Regions from separate parts of the Streptomyces sp. NPDC088124 genome, predicted to be linked through region 2. Evidence: riboswitches for the same ligand, from Rfam matches in the RefSeq annotation. Region 2 holds a riboswitch; each other region holds the start of a gene.
What was found. Region 2 has a riboswitch for S-adenosylmethionine ahead of thrC (threonine synthase). Riboswitches for the same ligand answer to the same signal wherever they lie in the genome.
Positions count from the first base shown of each region.

Region 1: linked by a shared signal. The riboswitch ahead of AB0P17_RS37135 (ABC transporter substrate-binding protein) and the one ahead of thrC (threonine synthase) in region 2 are both predicted to bind S-adenosylmethionine.
Region 3: linked by a shared signal. The riboswitch ahead of AB0P17_RS11755 (putative leader peptide) and the one ahead of thrC (threonine synthase) in region 2 are both predicted to bind S-adenosylmethionine.
Region 4: linked by a shared signal. The riboswitch ahead of AB0P17_RS01960 (aminotransferase class V-fold PLP-dependent enzyme) and the one ahead of thrC (threonine synthase) in region 2 are both predicted to bind S-adenosylmethionine.

Region 1 covers NZ_JBFBJB010000068.1:31,997-37,077, forward strand. Annotated here, with positions in the region: gene AB0P17_RS37130 (jacalin-like lectin) at 1-1,277, shown strand, start outside; SAM riboswitch class IV at 1,502-1,623, shown strand; gene AB0P17_RS37135 (ABC transporter substrate-binding protein) at 1,801-2,931, shown strand; gene AB0P17_RS37140 (ABC transporter ATP-binding protein) at 2,898-4,205, shown strand; gene AB0P17_RS37145 (ABC transporter permease) at 4,202-5,080, shown strand; gene AB0P17_RS37150 (ABC transporter permease) at 5,073-5,081, shown strand, end outside.
Region 2 covers NZ_JBFBJB010000040.1:49,010-54,090, reverse strand. Annotated here, with positions in the region: gene AB0P17_RS29165 (trehalose-6-phosphate synthase) at 1-319, opposite strand, end outside; gene AB0P17_RS29160 (hypothetical protein) at 471-629, opposite strand; gene AB0P17_RS29155 (glucosyl-3-phosphoglycerate synthase) at 674-1,630, opposite strand; SAM riboswitch class I at 1,856-1,983, shown strand; gene thrC (threonine synthase) at 2,001-3,293, shown strand; gene AB0P17_RS29145 (MoaD/ThiS family protein) at 3,390-3,665, shown strand; gene AB0P17_RS29140 (cold-shock protein) at 4,025-4,228, shown strand; gene groL (chaperonin GroEL) at 4,654-5,081, shown strand, end outside.
Region 3 covers NZ_JBFBJB010000011.1:156,524-161,604, forward strand. Annotated here, with positions in the region: gene AB0P17_RS11740 (NtaA/DmoA family FMN-dependent monooxygenase) at 1-825, opposite strand, end outside; gene AB0P17_RS11745 (LLM class flavin-dependent oxidoreductase) at 846-2,060, opposite strand; gene AB0P17_RS11750 (putative leader peptide) at 2,135-2,251, opposite strand; SAM riboswitch class IV at 2,768-2,875, shown strand; gene AB0P17_RS11755 (putative leader peptide) at 2,912-2,977, shown strand; gene AB0P17_RS11760 (glutathione S-transferase C-terminal domain-containing protein) at 3,089-3,871, shown strand; gene AB0P17_RS11765 (LLM class flavin-dependent oxidoreductase) at 3,916-4,980, opposite strand.
Region 4 covers NZ_JBFBJB010000002.1:135,784-140,864, forward strand. Annotated here, with positions in the region: gene AB0P17_RS01955 (Lrp/AsnC ligand binding domain-containing protein) at 121-402, shown strand; gene AB0P17_RS01960 (aminotransferase class V-fold PLP-dependent enzyme) at 501-1,925, opposite strand; SAM riboswitch class IV at 2,147-2,264, opposite strand; gene trpD (anthranilate phosphoribosyltransferase) at 2,457-3,521, opposite strand; gene AB0P17_RS01970 (ubiquinol-cytochrome c reductase cytochrome b subunit) at 3,750-5,081, opposite strand, start outside.

The DNA of each region.
Region 1 (5,081 bases), on a different contig from region 2:
CCACACCGGTCGCCGCGGCTCCGGCGGCCCAGGCGGCCCCGGCGGCCGACTCCGGCTCCCTCACGCTGCTGACGTACAACATCGCCGGGCTCCCGCTCGGCCTCGGCCAGAGCGATCCCCAGACCAACACCCCGCTCATCGGGCAGCGCCTGGGCCCGTACGGCATCGTCAACGTGCAGGAGGACTTCAACTACCACGCCTCGCTGTACGCCAACGACGCCCACCCGTACCGCACCGCCACCAGCGGCGGCGCCGCCTTCGGCGACGGCCTCAACACCCTGTCCGACCACCCCTTCGACGACTTCGAGCGGGTCCGCTGGAACGACTGCACGGGCACCGACTGCCTCACCCCCAAGGGCTTCTCGCTCGCCCGGGTCCGGCTCGCCGAGGGCGTGTTCGTGGACCTCTACAACGTCCACACCAACGCCGACACGACGGACGCCGCGCTCGCCGCCCGGCGCGCCAACATTGTCCAGCTCTCGTCCTTCATCCGGACGTACAGCGCGGGCAACGCCGTCATCGTCATGGGCGACACCAACACCCGCTACACGCGCACCGGGGACAACATCCGCACGCTCCTCTCGGAGAACGGCCTCACCGACGCCTGGGTGGAGCTGGTACGCGGTGGCTCCGCCCCGGCCCCCGGCAGTGAGGCGCTGGTCTGCGACTCCGCCGCGCCCACCGACACCTGCGAGGTCGTCGACAAGGTCCTCTACCGGAGCGGTCCGCTGGTCGGCCTCGACGCCACCTCCTTCACCAACGACTGGCGCGCCTTCCTCGACGGCGCGGGCAAGCACCTCTCCGACCACTACCCGCACGCCGTCGGCCTCTCCTGGTCGCTGCCCGCCGACCGCCGCGCCTCCGACTTCTTCGGCGGCCCGCACGGCACCGCGTTCAACGACGCCCGCGCCCTTCCGGCCACCCCCGCGCCCCGCACCCTCACCCTGCGCGGCGGGAGCCGCCTGGACGCCGTCGGCCTCACCTTCGACGGCGGTACGGTGCTGAACCACGGCGGCACGGGCGGCACCGCGTCCTCGCTCACCCTCGCCGCCGGTGAACACCTCACCTCGGTCAAGCTGACCAAGGGGCAGAAGGACGGCCGTACCCGGATCTTCTCCGCCGCGTTCACCACCGACGCCGGCCGCACCCTCGCGGCGGGCACCCCCACCTCGGACGCGGTGACCCGGACCGCTCCGCCGGGATGGCGGATCGTCGGCTTCACCGGCCGCGCGGACGACGAGATCGACAAGCTCGGCGTCGTCTACGCGCCGAAGTAGCCGAAGGGGTACGTCACCCGAGCGCCGCCGGACCGGTGGCGCGGATCGCCGTGGCGGGCGCGGGCGCCGGGGGGAGGGAGACGGCCCGGTGACCGGATGCCGAGACGCTCACGCGAAATTTTGTCCATACTTGCTCAATTTCATCCGGTTCTGCGATCTGAGTGTGACCACCATGTGATCCGCCTCGTCTTCAGAATCCAGCCACAGAGTGTTACGTTTTTGGCCGTCACGAGTCCCAGCGACAAGCCCCGGCTTGCTGGGCGGCAACCCTCCTTCTGCGGTGGGGTGCCCCGGGTGATGACACGGCTCCACGCGCACACCGATGTGCCGGGAGCAAGCGCGGACCTGTCACCCAGGTCCAGTACCTGTGACGGGAGCACGAGATGACAGCGGACGTGATGCCCCAGGGCACGTCGTCATGGTGCCCCGCCCAGCGGCCCCCGCTCGACGAGCGGCCGGCGAACCATCACCCACGGGCCGGCGCGCCGTTCGCCGTCACCCCGCACCGAGGAGTCCTCCCCTCATGAGAGCTGCCCTGTCACGCCCACGCGGGCGACGCCCCCTGCTGGCCCTCGCCTCGGCCGCCACCGTCCTCGCCGCCGTCGCCGGCTGCGGGGTCGACACCGGTGGCTCCGGCGGGGGCTCCGGCGACGGAGGGTCCGGCTCCAAGGGGGAGCAGATCACCGTCACGGCCTTCGCGGGCCCCTGGGGAGAGCTGTTCAAGAAGTCCTTCGTCGCCCCGTTCGAGAAGGACACCGGCATCAAGGTGAACCTCGTCTACGGCGCCGACTCCGCCTGGCTCACCAAGCTCCGTGCCGCGGGCGGGAAGGACGCGCCGTTCGACGTCGTCGCCCTCACCCCCGGCTCCCTGCACCAGGCCGTCGGCGGCGGTCTCCTCCAGCCGCTCAAGACCGGTGACCTCAGCCACTGGAAGCAGCTCGACCCGGTCCTCACCCAGCAGTCCACGGTCGAGGGCTCCGCCTACGGCGTGCCGCTGACCACCGGCTCCAACGGACTGCTGTACCGCACCGACAAGATCAAGCAGGCGCCCCGCGACTGGACCGACATCTTCGACAAGAAGTACTGCGGCCATGTCGCGCTGCCGCCGCTCACCTACAACGCGGGCCTGGAGTTCTTCTCCGCGCTGGTCTCCCAGGACGGCGGAAAGCTCTCCGACCCCGCCGCCGTCGACCGGGCGTTCGAGAAGCTCGCCCAGCTCAAGGACTGCGTCTCGGCGTACCCGGCGGACGCGGGCAGCGTCTCCACCGTCCTGCAGAACGGCGACGCCTGGATCGTGCCCTTCTGGGACGGCCGCGCCTTCGCCATGGCCAAGGAGGGGCAGCCGATCGGCTTCAGCTACCCCGCCTCCGGCGCCGTCGGCGCGCTGACCTCGTACTACGTCCCCAAGGGCAGCGCGCACACCGAGGCCGCCTACAAGTTCCTCGACTACCTCAGCGCCGCCCAGTACCAGAAGCCCTTCGCCGAGGGCACCTTCTACGGCGCGGGCAACGACACCATCGACTACAGCCCCGACTTCAAGGCGAAGGTCAAGTACGGCGAGGACGTCTACAAGACGTTCACCTGGGTCGACTACAAGACGGCGACCCCCAAGCTGAACGAATGGCAGCAGCGGTGGAATCAGATCTTCAAGTGACCGGGCACCGCGACGACGCCGGCGGCGGGACCGCCGCGCACATCGAGATCGAGGGCCTGGCCGCCGGGTACGAGGGACAGCGCATCCTCGACGTCGGCCGGCTCTCCATCAGGCGCGGCGAGTTCCTCTCCGTCCTCGGCCCCAGCGGCTGCGGCAAGACGACCCTCCTCAACAGCCTGGCGGGATTCGTCCGGCCCACCGCGGGCCGGATCACCCTGGACGGCACGGACCTCACCGACATCCCCACGCACCGCAGGGGGCTTGGCCTCGTCTTCCAGAACTACGCGCTCTTCCCGCACATGACCGTCGCCGGCAATGTGGCGTACGGCCTGAAGGTGCGCCGCACCGAGCGCGCCGAGCGGGACGAACGCGTCGCCGAGGCGCTGCGCCTCGTCGGCCTGGAGGCGTACGCGGACCGCAGGCCGCGGCAGCTCTCCGGCGGCCAGCAGCAGCGGGTCGCCGTGGCCCGCGCGCTGGCCACCCGGCCCGCCGTACTGCTGCTCGACGAGCCGCTGTCCAACCTCGACGCCAAGCTGCGCCGCGAGATGCGGGTGGAGCTGCGGGAGCTCCAGCAGCGCCTCGGCATCACCATGGTCTTCGTCACGCACGACCAGGAAGAGGCGATGTCGCTCTCCGACCGGATCGCCGTGATGAACGGCGGCCGGGTCGAACAGCTCGGCACGCCCACCGAGGTGTACCGGACGCCCGCGACCCGCTTCGTCGCCGAGTTCATCGGCGCGGCCAACATCCTGGAGGGCACCGGAGCCGGCGACGGGACGCTCCACGTGGGCGGGGTACGGCTGGACTCCGGCCTGGCCACGCTGCCCGACGGGGCCCCGGTCACGCTCGCCGTACGGCCGGAACGCGTCACGGTCCGGGCCGCCGAGGCGAAGGCCGAGGCGGCTGCCGGGAGCGACGGCGACGCGGACGCCGGAGCCGCGGCCGACGCGGACGCCGGAGTCCCGACCGGGGCCGTCCGCGGCTCCGGGATCGTCGGCTACCGGGCGTTCACCGGCGAGGCGTGGCAGGCGCAGATCGTCGTCGCCGAGGGCGTCGCGGTCAACGCCAGGACCGCCGAGGAGCCCCCGGCCGTCGGCGCGCGGGTCAGCTTCGGCTGGTCGGCCGCCGACGTCATCCTCCTCGGCCCCGGTCAGGGCGGCGGGGGAGTCGCAGAGGCCGGGGGAGTCGCCGGGGCCGGGGGAGTCCCCGGAACCGGCGGCGCGGCCGGAGCGGGCGCCCGGGACGCCGCCACGAAGGAGGCGACGTCCGGATGAGCGCGCCCGCCGCCCGCGCGCCGCGCCGGCTGCGCGGGCTGCTGCCCGTCGCGCCGGTCGTGGTCTTCCTGCTGGCCCTGTTCGTGATCCCGCTGGTGCGGGTCCTCGCGCTCAGCTTCCACCCGTCGGACGCCAACGGCTATCCGCTCGACGGCTACTCGCTCACGCAGTACCGCAGGGTCTTCACCGAGGCGTTCTTCTCCGAGTCCTTGTGGCAGAGCCTGCTCACCTCGCTGCTGGTCACCGTCCTGTGCGTGCTGCTCGGCTTCCCCGCCGCGTACGCGCTGGCCCGCGCCCGCAAGGGAGTGGTGCGCACCCTGCTCTTCGTCGCGGTCGTCTCGCCGCTGCTCACCAGCGTCGTCGTCCGCAGTTACGGCTGGGTCGTGCTCTTCTCCGCCAACGGCGCGGTGAACCGGATCCTCATGGGCCTCGGCATCCTGGACCAGCCCGCGCCGCTGCTGACCAGCTACCTCGTGGTCGTCGTCTCCGTCACCCATGTCCTGCTGCCGTTCGCGATCCTGCCGCTGACGACCGCGCTGGGCTCCATCGACGACAACCTCTCCCGCGCCTCGCGGAGCCTGGGCGCCGGGCCCGTACGCACCTTCTGGAAGGTCACGGTGCCGCTCAGCCTGCCCGGCGTCGCGGTGGGCGCCACCGTCGTCTTCCCGCTCGCCATGGGCATCTACATCACCCCGCTGCTGGTCGGCGGCGCCAACCAGCCGCTCGCCGGGCTGCGCGTCTACAGCCAGATCACCAGCGTCTTCGACTATCCGGTGGCGGCGGCGCTCAGCCTCACCCTGCTCCTGCTGACCCTGCTGGGCGTCTCCGCCCTCGGCACCGGATTCCGCTTCTGGGAACGGAGGCTCCATGGCTGAC
Region 2 (5,081 bases):
CCTCGGGCTCGATGCCCAGCATCCGTACCCGCTGCCCGCCCGTGTCGGCCGGGTCGAGGCGGCCCTCCGTGCGCCGCACGGCCTCCCGGTCGCCCTCGCCGAGCGCCGCGCACACCCAGATGGCGTCGTCGTCCGAGCCGATGGCCGACAGCCCCGACACCAGTCCGCCGCCGCCGCGCCGGGCCTCCAGCGTCCCGTCGTCGTGCCGTGTGTACGAGACGGGGCCGCGGTTGGAGGCCACGAGGACACGGGCGGGCGCGGGGGTGCCGGTGGCGGCCGGCTCGGAGGGTCCGGAAGCTTCTGACGGCTCGGTAACCATGTCGCGAAACCTAGCCCGTCCCGGAAACGCTCAAACGTACGGCTCGTGTGACATCCCCGGCCCCGGGAGCCCCTTCCACCCGGAGGCCGCCCGGATGCCGACCGGAGACCGCTCGGAGGCTGCCCCTCCGGGGGGTTGTCCGGCGGGCTCTCTAGTCGCGCCGGCCGCGCGCGGCGGCCAGCGCGACCACCGCCGCGGCCGTCAGCGCGAACGTCATCCCGCCCAGCAGCCACAGCCGCTCGGCCGTGGTGCCGACCTGCGCCAGCACCACCCAGGTCAGTTCCGAAGCCCCCGAAAACGTGCGATTCATTTCCATGAGGGAGCAATCTAGGCAAATAGTGCGATGATCCGACGCTACGCCGCGCGTCCGGCCGTGTACTCCGCGATCTCCCGCATCGGCGGCCGCTCCTCCGTGTCCACCGGGTGTGTCCGCGGTACGAAGCCGTCCTCGCCCCGCTCGAACTGCGTCAGCCGCGGCCGTACGAGATGGCCCCGCTGGAGCCGCAGCTGCGCCGTGCGGTAGATCGCCGCGGCCATCCGCCCCAGCGCCCGGTCGTCCTGGTGGCGGTGGAGCCGTACACCCACGTCCACCTGGGCCAGCGCGTCGAGCCCCACCGTGTGCAGCGCGTCCACCAGCAGGCCCAGCTCCACGCCGTACCCCACCGGGAACGGCAGCCGCTCCAGCAGCGAGCGGCGCGCCGCGTACTCCCCGCCCAGCGGCTGGACGAAGCCCGCCAGCCGGGGCCAGTGCAGGTTGAGCAGCGGGCGCGCCACCAGCTCGGTCACCCGCCCGCCCTGGCCGGCCTCCGGCGCCGGCCCCTGGCGCAGCGGGCGGTCGTACATCGCCTTCACGAACTGCACCTCGGGCTCGGTGAGCAGCGGGCCCACGATCCCCGAGACGAAATCCGGCGAGAACTCCCGCAGATCGGCGTCGACGAAGCACACGATGTCACCGCGCGTCACCAGCAGCGACCGCCACAGCACCTCGCCCTTGCCGGGCAGCGCGGGCAGCCGCGGCAGGATCGTGTCCCGGTGGACGACCCGCGCGCCCGCCGCCGCGGCGACCTCGGCCGTACGGTCGGCGGAGCCGGAGTCGATCACCACCAGCTCGTCGACCAGCCGCACCCGCTCCATCAGCTCGCGCCGGATGACGGCGACTATCGCGCCGACCGTCTCCTGCTCGTCGAGCGCCGGCAGGACCACGCTCACCGTGGCGCCGCGCGCCGCCTTCGCCGCCAGGAGCCGGTCGAGCGTACGGTCCCCCGCCGACCAGGAACGCCTGGTCAGCCAGTGCTCCACCTCTTCCAGCACGTTCGGTACTCCCTGCGCGCGTTCTCGGTCAGGTACGTGATGTCTCATGGCTCGTACGTCGGCACGCACGTTGGCGCACATGCCGCAACGTGATCCATCTCGCGGTGCGGACGACTATCTCAACCCTCCGCCCCTTCGGTTACAGTCTTGAACAACGTGAATGACCACGGCATGCCGGGGTCAGGACGTGAACAAACGCACCGGACCAAGGCTCCGGCGCCATAGCGCTCATCCAGAGGGACTGAGGGAACGGCCCGTTGAAGTCCCGGCAACCCTCCCGCCGACCATGAGGTCACGGTGGGGAAGGTGCCAATTCCGTCTCGTGGCGAAGTACGTCGCGAGGAAGATGAGGAGAAAGGGCCTCGCCATCATGGCTGTGCAGACCGTCCGGAGCGGTACCGACGCGACCGTCGACCTCGGACCCGCCGCCGCACTCTCGTGCCGCGAATGCGGAGAGCGTTTCGACCTCGGCCCCATCTTCGCCTGCGCGAGCTGTTTCGGGCCGCTCGAAGTCGCGTACGACCTGCCGAGCGGCGGCCCCGAAGAGCTGAAGAAGCGCATCGCCGAGGGCCCGGACAACATCTGGCGGTACGCGCCGCTGCTGCCGGTCCCCGCGGACGTCGCCTCGAAGCCCAGCCTCAACCCCGGTTTCACCAAGCTGGTCAAGGCCGACAACCTCGCCCGTGAGCTGGGGATCACCGGCTCGCTCCACATCAAGGACGACTCCGGCAACCCGACGCACTCCTTCAAGGACCGCGTCGTCGCCATCGCCGTCGAGGCCGCGCGCGCCTTCGGCTTCACCACCCTCTCCTGCTCCTCCACCGGCAACCTCGCGGGCGCCGTCGGCGCCGCCGCGGCCCGCGCCGGTTTCCGCTCCTGCGTCTTCATCCCGCACGACCTGGAGCAGGGCAAGGTCGTCATGGCCGCGGTGTACGGCGGCGAGCTGGTCGGCATCGAGGGCAACTACGACGACGTCAACCGCTTCTGCTCCGAGCTCATCGGCGACCCGCTGGGCGAGGGCTGGGGCTTCGTCAACGTCAACCTGCGGCCGTACTACGGAGAGGGCTCCAAGACCCTCGCGTACGAGATCTGCGAGCAGCTCGGCTGGCGGCTGCCGGACCAGATCGTCATCCCGATCGCCTCGGGATCGCAGCTCACGAAGATCGACAAGGGGCTCCAGGAGCTGATCAGGCTGGGTCTCGTCGAGGACCGCCCCTACAAGATCTTCGGCGCCCAGGCCGAGGGCTGCTCGCCGGTCTCCACCGCCTTCAAGGCCGGCCACGACGTCGTACGGCCGCAGAAGCCGGACACCATCGCCAAGTCCCTGGCGATCGGCAACCCGGCCGACGGCCCGTACGTCCTGGACATCGCCCGGCGCACCGGCGGCGCGGTGGAGGACGTGAACGACGAGCAGATCGTCGACGCGATCAAGCTGCTGGCGCGCACCGAGGGCATCTTCGCCGAGACCGCGGGCGGGGTGACCGTCGGCGTGACGAAGAAGCTCATCGAGACCGGCGTCCTCGACCCGGCCCTCACCACGGTCGTCCTCAACACCGGTGACGGGCTCAAGACGCTGGACGCCGTGGCGCCGACGACCGGTCCGACGGCGACGATCCGCCCGAGTCTCGACGCGTTCCGCGAAGCCGGTCTTGCCGCGAGCTGATCACGCGGCCAAGCTGACCCCGCTGACGAACCGATGATCCGTCAGGCCGACCACCGACCACCGACTCCGACTTCGACTTCGCAGAAAGGTCCCATCATGAGCGTCAAGGTCCGTATCCCCACCATCCTCCGCACCTACACCGCCGGCCAGGCCGAAGTCCCCGCGGAGGGCGCGAACCTCTCCGAGGTCATCCAGTCCCTGGAGACGAGCCACCCGGGCATCGCCGCGCGTGTCCTGGACGACGACGGCAAGCTGCGCCGCTTCGTGAACGTGTACGTGAACGACGACGACGTCCGCTTCGAGCAGGGCCTGGAGACCGCCACCCCGGCGGGCGCGGGCATCTCCATCATCCCGGCGGTCGCCGGAGGCTGACGCCGCCGCGCTCCGTAAGGGAAACGGTCCTCTCCGCGACAGAAGCGGAGGGGACCGTTCTACATGGTTGAGCACGGTAGAGTGTGGGAACGCCCCGCCGTCGCCCGCTCCGAACGCGAGCGAGAACGCGACAACATGAGGGCAAAGTCCTGGCGCCGTATGTGGTGTACGTACCCTTTGCCCGGCCCGACTTGCCCCGGAACGCAGTGGATTCAGCACTATGCGTGTTCGGCCAGGCCCAGATTTCTCGTCCGATTGACCTGTTGCAGAGGGCAGTTGGGCAGATACATTCAGCCGCGGTCGACGCGTTCCGGCGCGAAGTGTGGCCCCGTCCAAGGGCCAGTAATAGGGGAGTTGGCATGGCTCAGGGCACCGTCAAGTGGTTCAACGCGGAGAAGGGCTACGGCTTCATCGCGGTCGACGGTGGTGCGGATGTATTCGTCCACTACAGCGCGATCCAGATGGACGGTTACCGCACCCTTGAAGAAGGTCAGCGAGTGGAGTTCGAGATCTCGCAGGGCCAGAAGGGTCCGCAGGCGGACATGGTCAAGCTCGCCGTCTGATCCCGGCGCGATCGGCCACCGACGCACTCACGTACGCGGTCAGTACGCACTCTGCACCCACTCACGCATGAGGGGCCCGCATCCCGCACCGGGATACGGGCCCCTCACGCGTGTCCGCTCGGCTCCGGGTGCGAAGTCCTCAGGTGCTCGCGCCCACCCGTCGCCCGGCCGCCACCCCACAACGACGCCCTGCGGGCGCTTGCACTCTCATGGGTCGAGTGCTAATTATTGGCGTTAGCACTCTGCGAGTGAGAGTGACAACTTAAGGACCGGGTCGGTGAGGCCCGAAGAGTCGGTGGGGCAAGGAACCAGCGGCTCTCAGGCCGTCCGTCGCGGGCGCCAGCGCGGTCCGGAGCAATCCTTCCCCAAGCTCTCAACTGCGTTCGAGCAGGGGAGACCCCATCCGTCCGGGAGGACCACTTCACATGGCCAAGATCATCGCGTTCGACGAGGAGGCACGGCGCGGTCTCGAGCGCGGGATGAACCAGCTCGCCGACGCCGTCAAGGTCACCCTTGGTCCCAAGGGCCGCAACGTCGTCCTCGAGAAGAAGTGGGGCGCCCCCACGATCACCAACGATGGTGTGTCCATCGCCAAGGAGATCGAGCTCGAGGACCCGTACGAGAAGATCGGCGCCGAGCTGGTCAAGGAAGTCGCCAAGAAGACGGACGACGTCGCCGGTGACGGTACGACCACCGCGACCGTCCTCGCCCAGGCGCTCGTCCGCGAGGGCCTGCGCAACGTGGCGGCCGGCGCCAACCCGATGGCCCTCAAGCGCGGCATCGAGAAGGCCGTCGAGGCCGTCTCCGGCGCCCTGCTGGAGCAGGCCAAGGACGTGGAGACCAAGGAGCAGAT
Region 3 (5,081 bases), on a different contig from region 2:
GAAGCTCGCGGCGGGCAGGATCAGCAACTGGTCGCGGCCCCGGCCGTAGCGGGGCAGGCGGCCCTTGACGTCGGCGTAGAACGCCTGGCCTTCCGCGAGGGCGGCGTACCGGCTGAAGATGGCGTCGGCGCTCGACGCGGCGAACTCGCGTCCCTCGTCGGAGTCCCCGGCCTGGAAGATGACCGGGCGGCCCTGCGGGCTGCGCGGGACGTTGAACTGCCCCTGGATGTCGAAGTGCCGGCCCTGGTGCACGAAGGCTCCGGCGCGCGCGTCCCGCAGGAAGGTACCGGTCTCCTGGTCGGCGACGATCTCGTCCCCGTGCCAGGAGTCGAAGAGTTCGTTCGCGGTGGCCAGGAACTCCTTGGCGCGCGCGTAGCGCTCCTCCTGCGGGAGGAAGCCGCCGCGCCGGAAGTTCTCTCCGGTGAACGCGTCCCAGGAGGTGACCACGTTCCAGGCCGCCCGGCCGCCCGAGAGGTGGTCGAGGCTGGCGAACTGGCGGGCCACCTCGTAGGGCTCGTTGAAGGTGGAGTTGATGGTGCCGGTCAGGCCGAGGTGTTCGGTGACGGCGGCCAGCGCGGCGAGGACGGTGAAGGTGTCGGGTCGGCCGACGACGTCCAAGTCGTATATTTTTCCGCCCTGTTCACGCAGTCGCAGCCCTTCGGCGAGGAACAGGAAGTCGAACTTGGCGCGTTCGGCGGTTCGCGCGAAGTGCGCGAAGGAGCTGAACTCGATATGGCTGCCGGCCTCGGGGGCGCTCCACACGGTGGTGTTGTTGACGCCGGGGAAGTGGGCCGCGAGGTGGATCTGCTTGAGCGGTTGGCTCACGGGAGGAGGCTCCTTCGGGCTCAGACGGCCGGGGCGGCGGCGTAGCGGTTGGCGGGGCGGGCGAGCCCGAGCAGCCCGCGCAGGGTGCCGGCCTCGTACGCGCGGCGGAAGGCGCCCCGGCGCTGGAGTTCGGGGACCAGGCCCCGGGTGATCGCCGGGAGGTCGTGCCCGACGACGGCGGGGCGCAGCCGGAAGCCGGACAGTCCCGACGACTGCAGTTCCTGGAGCAGATCGGCGAGCCCGGCGGGGGTTCCGGTGAAGACCGGGGCGTCGCCGGTGTACGGCTGTCCCGCGAGGGCGTCCAGGCGTTCCCGGCGGGCCACGGCCTCGGCGGGGGCGTCGTCGAGGAAGACCAGCAGGTCGCCGAAGATGTGGAGGGGTTCGTCGGCGCGGCCCGCGGCCGTCTGCTCGGCGCGGATCTCGTCGACGACGGCGCGGGCCTGAGCGGCGTCGTGCGGGGTGACGTAGCCGATGTCGGCGGCCCGGGCCACCAGCCGGTAGGGGATGGTGGCGTGGGCGAGGGCGCTGACGATGGGCTGCCCCTGGGGCGGGCGGGGGGTGATCGAGGGGCCCTTGACGGCGAAGTGCCTGCCCTCGAAGTCGATGTAGTGGAGTTTGTCGCGGTCGATGAAGCGGCCGGTGGCGGCGTCCCGGATCTCCGCGTCGTCCTCCCAGCTGTCCCAGAGCCGGCGCACCACCTCGACGTGGTCGGCGGCCTCGTCGAAGGCGTCGGACAGGGCTTCGTGCCCGGCGGGCGTGGCGTACTCCTCGCCGCGGAGCGGCGGGACCGTACGGCGTCCGAAGTGCGCGGCCTCGTTCCGGCGTGCCGAGATCTGTACGCGCAGGCCGGCGCGGCCGGTGCTCACGTAGTCGAGGGTGGCGATCGCCTTGGAGATGTGGAACGGCTCGGTGTGCGTGGCCACGACCGTCGGCACCACACCGATGTGGCGGGTCAGCGGGGCGACCCGCGCGGCGATGAGGACGGCGTCCAGGCGGCCGCGTACCTGGTCGGTGCGGCCGTCGGGTTCGGTGAGGGACGAGGACTGGAGGCCGAGGGCGTCCTCGATGGTCACGAAGTCGAGCAGGCCGTGCTCGGCCTCGGTGACGAGGTCGGTCCAGTAGGCGGGGTCAAGCAGTTCACGGGGGCGGGAGACCGGCTCGCGCCAGGCGGCCGGGTGCCAGCCGGCGCCGTCGAGGGCGACGGCGAGGTGCAGCGGGGAGGGTGACGAGGACATCGGGAGACGCCTTCCTGATCAGCCGTACGGGGAGCCGGTCCCCGTACGAGGGGTGCGGCTGCGAGGGCAACAGGTCAGGGGCGACAGAGCGCGCCGGCCACGCGGAGCAGGTCGATGTGCGTCCGGGAGTACAGGTGCAGACGGCGGGGCGGGGCGGGGGCCACGGCGCGGTGACGGGACACGGGACGCATGTGCCTCACCTCCACCTTTCCGGCCCGGCGGCCCGGCCGGCCTCACGCTCGCGGCTGTCCTGGGGGCGCGCCGCTCACTGGTCAGCAGGCGCAACAACGCGGCTGTGGCTTTCATTCCGCTGTCCGGCTTCCTGTCCGTCCGGTCCGCGACAGCGGTGGTCGTCGGGGACGGGGAAAACCGTCAGTCGTGGCAGAGGGCGGGACAGTGGCAGAGGGCGGGACAAGGTGCGGGACACGGCGCGCTGTTGACGCGCGGCAGGCCGTCGGAGCGGTCCGCGCGGAGCGGGTGCCGCCGTGCGGCCGTCCTGTCAGCTCCGTACATCGCTGTCACCATCACTTCTCCGGCCCTGGGGGCTCCCGTTGTGCGCCGCACGGTAGGCGCGCCCCGAAAAGAATGTCAACGCGGCTGCCCATCAGGTGAGATCGCGCACCCGGCTTCCTTGACGCCGTCACGGAGGGCACCGAGACTGATGTGGACGGTCACGATTGTCAGCGCCCACGGCGCGGGTTCCGCCCGCTCATGTGGTCATCGGCCCCGGCCCGCCGACAGGCAACCCTTCCACCGCGACGGGGTGCTCCGGGTGACGACCGGGTCCCGCCGACGCGGCGGGGCAAGCGCGGTCCCGCGTCTCGCGGGCCCCGGAGGTGAGACGGGTGGCAATGCCGAGGAACGGCTTGACGAGGCGCCTGCACATCGACCTGTTGCGTGTCTCCAGCGCTTACTGATCCGCCGTTGGTCCGTGCGATCCGGACCGGTGCGGGAAGCGCGGTCGCTCCGTATTCGGCCGCCGGTGCCCACAAGGCGGCGGTGGCTTCCTCGTTCCCCAAGGGAGAGTCATGCCCGAGACAATTTCGCGCGGCCCCGGCACGGCCATGGCCGGCGGTCGTCCCCCGGCTCCGTCCGCGTCCGCACTTCGCCCCAGGGTGGCCGCGGCCTCCCCCCGACCGCACCGTTTCCACAGCAGGATCGGCGTCGGCCTGGCCGGCGGCTTCTACCCGGCACCACACCGCTACGATCTCTACCTCTGCGCGGGGTGTCCCCGCTCGCTGCGTGTCTCGATCACCCTCGACCTGCTCGGCCTCGGCGAGTCGGTCGCCACCACGCTCCTGACCCGTCCCGCCGGGACGCCCGAGGCCTTCGCCTCGCTGCGTGGCGCGTACGAGGCAACGGTGCACCACTACGACGGGCCGCTGACCGTGCCCGCGCTGCGCGACCGCTGGAGCGGACGCATCGTCAGCAACGAGACCCCGGCCATCCTCCGCGACCTCGGGGGCCTGCTCCCGGGCCGCGACGGAGCGCGTCACCGCGCCCTCAACCCGCCCGGTCTCGCCCCGGAGATCGACGCACTGCGCGACCTGCTGGACCAGGACGTCACGCCGGCCGGACGGCCTTCGGAGCGGTCGGCGGCACTCGACCTGCTGGACCGCCGGCTCGCCTCGGGCAGCCACGCGTTGGGCGACACCCTGACGGCCGCGGACGTGGACCTGTGGGTGGCGCTCGTCCACCTCGGCCCGGCCGGCACTCTCAGCTCGTACCCCCGGCTCGGGGCGTACGTACGCCGCCTCGCCGATCACCCCGCCTTCCGGGACAGGACCGGGGCGGTGCCCGACGCGGCGTGAGGGCGGGCGCGGCGCCGCGCCGGCCGTCGTGCCGTCCATGACGGTCAGCGCAGCCTGGGCAGCAGTTGGTCTCCGACCCTTGCGGTCTCCTGCTGGTACGGGGTGTCGGAGAGGACGAAGTGGGTGACGCCCAGCGCGCGGTAGTTGTCCAGCGCCGTGGCCACGTCGGCGGCGGAGCCGACCAGCCAGGTGGTCGCCGCCCCTTTGCCGCCGACGGTGCCGGGGGTGGTGTACAGGCAGGTGTCGAGGACCTCGCCCCGTGCCGCGAGGTCGAGAAGCCTCTGCTGTCCTGCGGCGGTCCTGCCGTTCTCCGTCCAGGCGGTCTCCCCCGCGCTCCGGGCCGTCCGCGCGACCTTCTCCTCGGCGGCCCGCCAGGCCTCCTCCGTGGTGTCACGCACCACCGTGGTGATCCGCAGGCCGAACTGGAGAGGCGGGTGCCTGCGGCCCACCTCCTCGCTCAACGCCTTCAGCCGGGCGATGCGTTCGGCGACGCCGTCGAGCGGTTCGCCCCAGAAGAGCTGAACGTCCGCCTCCGCCGCCGACACCCGTTCGGCGGCCTCGGAGGCGCCACCGAAGTAGAGCGTGGGATGCGCCCGCGTGCCGGTGGCGTACGGGCGTGGCGCGACCGTGGACCGGCCGACCCGGAAGTACTCGCCGTCGAACGTCACGTCCTCCTCGGTCCACAGGCGCCGTACGAGACGCAGGAACTCCCGCGTGCGGGCGTACCGCCCCGCGGGGTCACTGTGCGGGTCGCCGTAGGCGGCGGGCTGGTCGAGCCCGCTGACGATGTTGACCAGCACCCGGCCGCGGCTGAGCTGGTCGAGCGTGGCCGCCGCGGCGGCGAAGTGGGCCGGCTGCCAGTACCCGGGGCGGACCGCGATCAGGGGTTTGAAGGTCTCGGTCCTGGCTGCCAGCGCGGTGGCCAGGGTGAAGGTGTCCGGCCGCCCCCACCCGGTGCCCAGGAGCGCGCCGCCCCACCCGTGCGCCTCCGCCGTCCTGGCCAGGTCGGTGGAGTACTCGACGGATCCCCAGCCGGTCGCCCTGTCGTCACCGCGGTGGCCCGGTTCGACGGTGTTGGGGATGTACCAGAGGAATTCCGGACCCATCATGACTCCGATCTCTGCTCGGCCCGCACCGCGAAGCTGCGGGCACGGCCCGGTGAGGGACTCGGGACGCCGGAGGAAGGGCGGGGCCGTGGCGGCCTCGTCGG
Region 4 (5,081 bases), on a different contig from region 2:
TCACGGCTCTCCCCCGGCGCCACGGGCTTCGAAGCGGGCTCTCTCCTCGCCTGGGTGCGGTACGGGCGTACCGATAGAGTGAGGGGTCCAGTCGGCGGCCACCGAGGGAGAACGCCAACCGTGATCACCGCGATCGTGCTCATCAAGACCAGCGTGGACCGTATCCCCGAGATCGCCGAGGCGATCTCCGCTCTGGACAACGTCAGCGAGGTCTTCTCCGTGACCGGGCAGTACGACCTGATCGCCATGGTCCGGGTCGCCAAACACGACGACCTGGCGGATGTGATCCCCGGCCGGATCAGCAAGATCGCCGGCGTCGAGGCCACGGACACGCACGTCGCGTTCCGTACGTACTCCCAGCACGACCTGGAGGCGGCCTTCGCGATCGGACTCGACGCGTAGACCGCCTCGGACAGGCAGGGCAGACACGGCAGGCGGGGCGGGCGCGACGGGAGCCGCCCGCCGACGGCCCGCCGGGGGCCTCCGGGTGAGGTACGGAGCTATGCGGCCGCGCCGTCCCGGTCCGGGACGCAACGGCCTTCCTCCGTACGGTAGTTCCACCGCGCGCCGTCGCTCACCAGCTCCCGCACCGCGCGCACGAAGCGCTCCACGTGCTCGTCCGGCGTCCCCGCGCCGAAGCTGACCCGGATCGCGTTGAGCGAGCGCTCACCCGGCTCGGCCTCCGGGGCGCCGCACTCCCCCGGGTCCTGCGGGTCGCTGCCCAGCAGCGTCCTGACCAGCGGGTGGGCGCAGAACAGACCGTCCCGTACGCCGATGCCGTACTCGGCGGAGAGCGCGGCGGCGAAGTGCGAGCTGTTCCACCCCTCCACCACGAACGACAGGACGCCGACCCGCGGCGCGTCGTCGCCGAAGAGCGAGAGCACCTGGACCTCGGGCACCGTCGCCAGTCCCGCGCGCACCTCGGCGACCAGCCGCTGCTCCCGGGCGGCCAGCGCGTCGAACCCCGCCTCGGTGAGCGCCTGGCAGGCGGAGGCGATCGCGTAGACGCCGATGACGTTGGGCGAGCCGGCCTCGTGGCGGGCGGCCGTGGCGTGCCAGTCGACGTCCACCCCGCCGTCGGCACGGCGCGCCACCTTGCGGCTGGCGCCGCCGCCCGCGAGATACGGCTCGGCGTCCTGGAGCCAGTCGGCGCGGCCCGCGAGGACCCCGGAGCCGAACGGCGCGTACAGCTTGTGGCCGGAGAAGGCGACCCAGTCGACGCCGAGTTCCGCGATGTCCACGGCGTGGTGCGGGACGAGCTGCGCGGCGTCGAGGACGATCCGGGCGCCGTGGGCGTGCGCGGCGGCGGTCAGCTCCCGTACGGGCCACAGCTCACCGGTCACGTTGGACGCGCCCGTCACGCAGACCAGCGCCGGCGCGCCCGGGTCGCGCTCGGCCAGCGCCCGCTCCAGGGTGGCGACGGCCTCGGCCGGGGTGCGCGGCGCGTTGAGGTAGGTGACCCGGGCGTCGCGCCAGGGCAGCAGCGAGGCGTGGTGCTCGGTCTCGAAGACGAAGACCTGGCAGCCGGCCGGCAGCACGGCCGCCAGCAGGTTGAGGGAGTCGGTGGTCGAGCGGGTGAAGACGACCTGGTCGTCGGCGCGGCAGCCGAGGAACTCCGCGACCGTGCGGCGGCTGTTCTCGAAGAGGTCGGTGGAGAGCTGCGAGAGGTAGCCGGCGCCGCGGTGGACGCTTCCGTAGTACGGGGCGTAGGCGGCGACGTCGTCCCACACCCGCTGGAGGGCCGGGGCGCTGGCGGCGTAGTCGAGGGCCGCGTACGTGACCTCGCCGCCGGTGACGAGCGGGACGGTCACATCGCGGCCGAGCACCGGGAGCGGTGCTCCACAGGCGGGGTCCTCGGACCCGGCGGAGGCAGCGGTGGCGGTGGTGGAGGCAGCGGAGGAGGAGGCGTTGGGGCGTGCGGACATGGCGTTGTCTCCCGGCGAGAAGAGTCGGAACAGCTTCAAGGACCCACACGGCGCCGTAACAGCATGACGGCATGACAGAGGTGGCGCCAGATGCGGATGTTGCCTCGACGCACGGAAGAGACCGTACGGAGGCGTGTGGAAGAAGGGGCGTAAGAGCCCTAACGCATTCGCTTGCTCACGAGACTGCTCCCTTGAGGACCAGGACCCCAAAGGTGAGAAGGGGTCCGCGCTTGCCGCGGACCTCGCTGCCCACGGCCTGGTCTTCACCCGGGGCACCCCGCCACGGACGGAGGGTTGCCGGACAGCGAGCCGGGGCCTTAATCGCTGTCACTCATGACCTTGGCCGAAAGTATCGCACGGCGGCCTGAACCCCCCAAGTGCTGTCCGCGATACGGGACGGGGCGCGGGGGCGGGGCAGGGCACGGGGCAGGGGACGGGCACGGGGCGGGCGCGAGCACCGCACGAGCACGGGCGGGCACAGGCAGGGGCCGGGACGCGCGCTCCGCGCCCCGGCCCCTCCCCTGCGTCCGGTCAGGCGTTGCTGGCCGCCACCCAGCGGGCCAGCGCGTCCCGCGCCGCGCCCGAGTCGATCGCCTCCGCGGCCCGCGCGATCCCCGCCGTGAGCTGGCTCTCCAGCGGCTCGCCCGTCAGGTCCAGCGCCACCAGCGCCGCCGCCGAGTTGAGCAGCACCGCGTCCCGTACGGGACCGGCCTCGCCCGCCAGCAGCCGGCGCGCGACATCGGCGTTGTACGAGGCGTCCGCGCCGCGCAGCGCCTCCACCGGGACCAGGTCCAGGCCGACATCGCGCGGGTCGAAGGGCTGCTCGGTCACCTTGCCGTCCCGCACGGTCCACACCCGGGAGGTCGCGGTGGTGGTCAGCTCGTCGAGCCCGTCGTCGCCGCGGAAGACCAGCGACGAGTTGCCCCGCTCGGCGAGGACCCCCGCGACGATGGGCGCCATCCGGATGTCCGCCACACCCACCGCCTGGGCTCTGACCCGGGCCGGGTTGGTGAGCGGGCCGAGGATGTTGAAGGTGGTCTGCGCGCCCAGTTCCTTGCGCGCCTTGGCCGCGTACCGCAACGCCGGGTGGAACTTGACCGCGAAGCAGAACGTGATGCCCGCTTCCTCCGCGACCTCGGCGACCCGCTCCGGTGTCAGCTCCAGATTGACGCCGAGCTTCTCCAGTACGTCCGAGGCACCGCTCGCGGAGGACGAGGCGCGGTTGCCGTGCTTGACGACCTTGGCGCCCGTGCCCGCCACGACGATCGCGGACATGGTGGAGATGTTGACGGTCTTGGCGAGATCGCCTCCGGTGCCGACGATGTCGACCGTACGGCCGGGCACCTCGATGGTGTGGGCGTGCGTGTACATGGCGCGGACCAGACCCGAGACCTCCTCGACCGTCTCGCCCTTCGCCCGCAGCGCCACCGCGAAGCCGGCGATCTGCGCGTCGGTGGCCTCGCCGCCCATGATGCGGTCCATGGCCCACGCCGTGTCGTCGGTGGTCAGGTTCTCGCCGCGCAGCAGGGGGTTCAGTACGCCCGGCCAGGTGCGGGCCGCCACGGTGTCGCCTCCGACAGGGGTCACAGCGCTCATGCTCGCTCCTGGGTGTCTGGGACGGCTGCGTGGGCCTCGTACGGTGTGACGGTGTACGGCCCGGCCGCAAGCCTATCGGCGTAGCCGGGCCCCGGTGGAAGAGTGCCCGTACTGCGGACGCGTGGGCGCGTACGACACCGCGGGGGGGCACGCCGAGGGCCCCGGCCGGCTCCCTGGGGAGACCGGGCCGGGGCCCTCGGTGGTGGCGACCTGTGTCAGGCCGGGCGATCAGTGGTGGCCGTGGCCGCTGGTGATCTCCTTGTACTCCTCCGCGGTGGGCTTGGGGAGCTGGTTGTTCTCGCCGTAGTAGCCCTTGCTCAGCTTGACCCTGAGCTTCTCGACGGGCGACACCTTGCGGCGTACCCCGTTCTCGTCGGTCTCGGGGCCCAGCTCGGCGGGCTGGTACTGCTCGTGCGCGGTCAGCTTGTGCAGGTCGCCCTGGTCCAGCGGGGTGTGGACCTCGATGAACTCACCGTGCGGCAGCCGCTTGATGACACCGGACTCGCGGCCGTGCAGCACCTTCTCGGCGTCGCGTCGCTGGAGACCGATGCAGATCCGCTTGGTGACGATGAAGGCGATGACCGGTCCGACGAAGAAGGCGATCCGGACGAACCAGGTGATCGCGTTGATCGACAGATGGAAGTGCGTCGCCCACAGGTCGTTACCGCCACCGACCAGCAGAATGAAGTACCAGGTCAGCCAGGCCACACCGAACGCGGTACGCGTCGGGGCGTTGCGCGGGCGGTCCAGGATGTGGTGCTCGCGCTTGTCCCCGGTGACCCAGGACTCGATGAACGGGTAGACCGCGATCGTGACCAGCACCAGCGGGAAGATGACCAGCGGGATGAAGACACCCAGGACGAGCGTGTGTCCCCACGCGTTGATCTCCCAGCCGGGCATCACACGGATGAGGCCTTCGGAGAAGCCCATGTACCAGTCGGGCTGGGCGCCGGTGGAGACCTGGTCGGGCCGGTACGGGCCGAGGGCCCAGATCGGGTTGATCGTGGCGATCGCGGAGACGATCGCGATGACCCCGAAGACCAGGAAGAAGAAGCCTCCGGCCTTGGCCATGTAGACCGGCAGCAGCGGCATGCCGACGACGTTGGTGTTCGTCTTGCCGGGGCCCGCGAACTGCGTGTGCTTGTGGTAGAAGACCAGGATCAGGTGGGCCACGACCAGACCCAGCATGATGCCGGGCAGCAGCAGGATGTGGACCGAGTAGAACCGGGCCACGAAGTCGCCGCCGGGGAACTCGCCGCCGAACAGGAACATCGACAGGTACGTTCCGACGACCGGCACCGACAGGACCGCGCCCTGCATGAACCGCACACCGGTACCGGAGAGCAGGTCGTCCGGGAGCGAGTAGCCGGTGAACCCGGTGAACATGCCCAGGACGAAGAGCAGGAAGCCGAACAGCCAGTTGACCTCGCGCGGCTTGCGGAAGGCGCCCGTGAAGAAGACGCGCATCATGTGGACCAGCATGGCCGCGAGGAAGATCAGCGCCGCCCAGTGGTGGATCTGCCGGATGAGCAGACCGCCGCGGACGTCGAAGCTGATGTC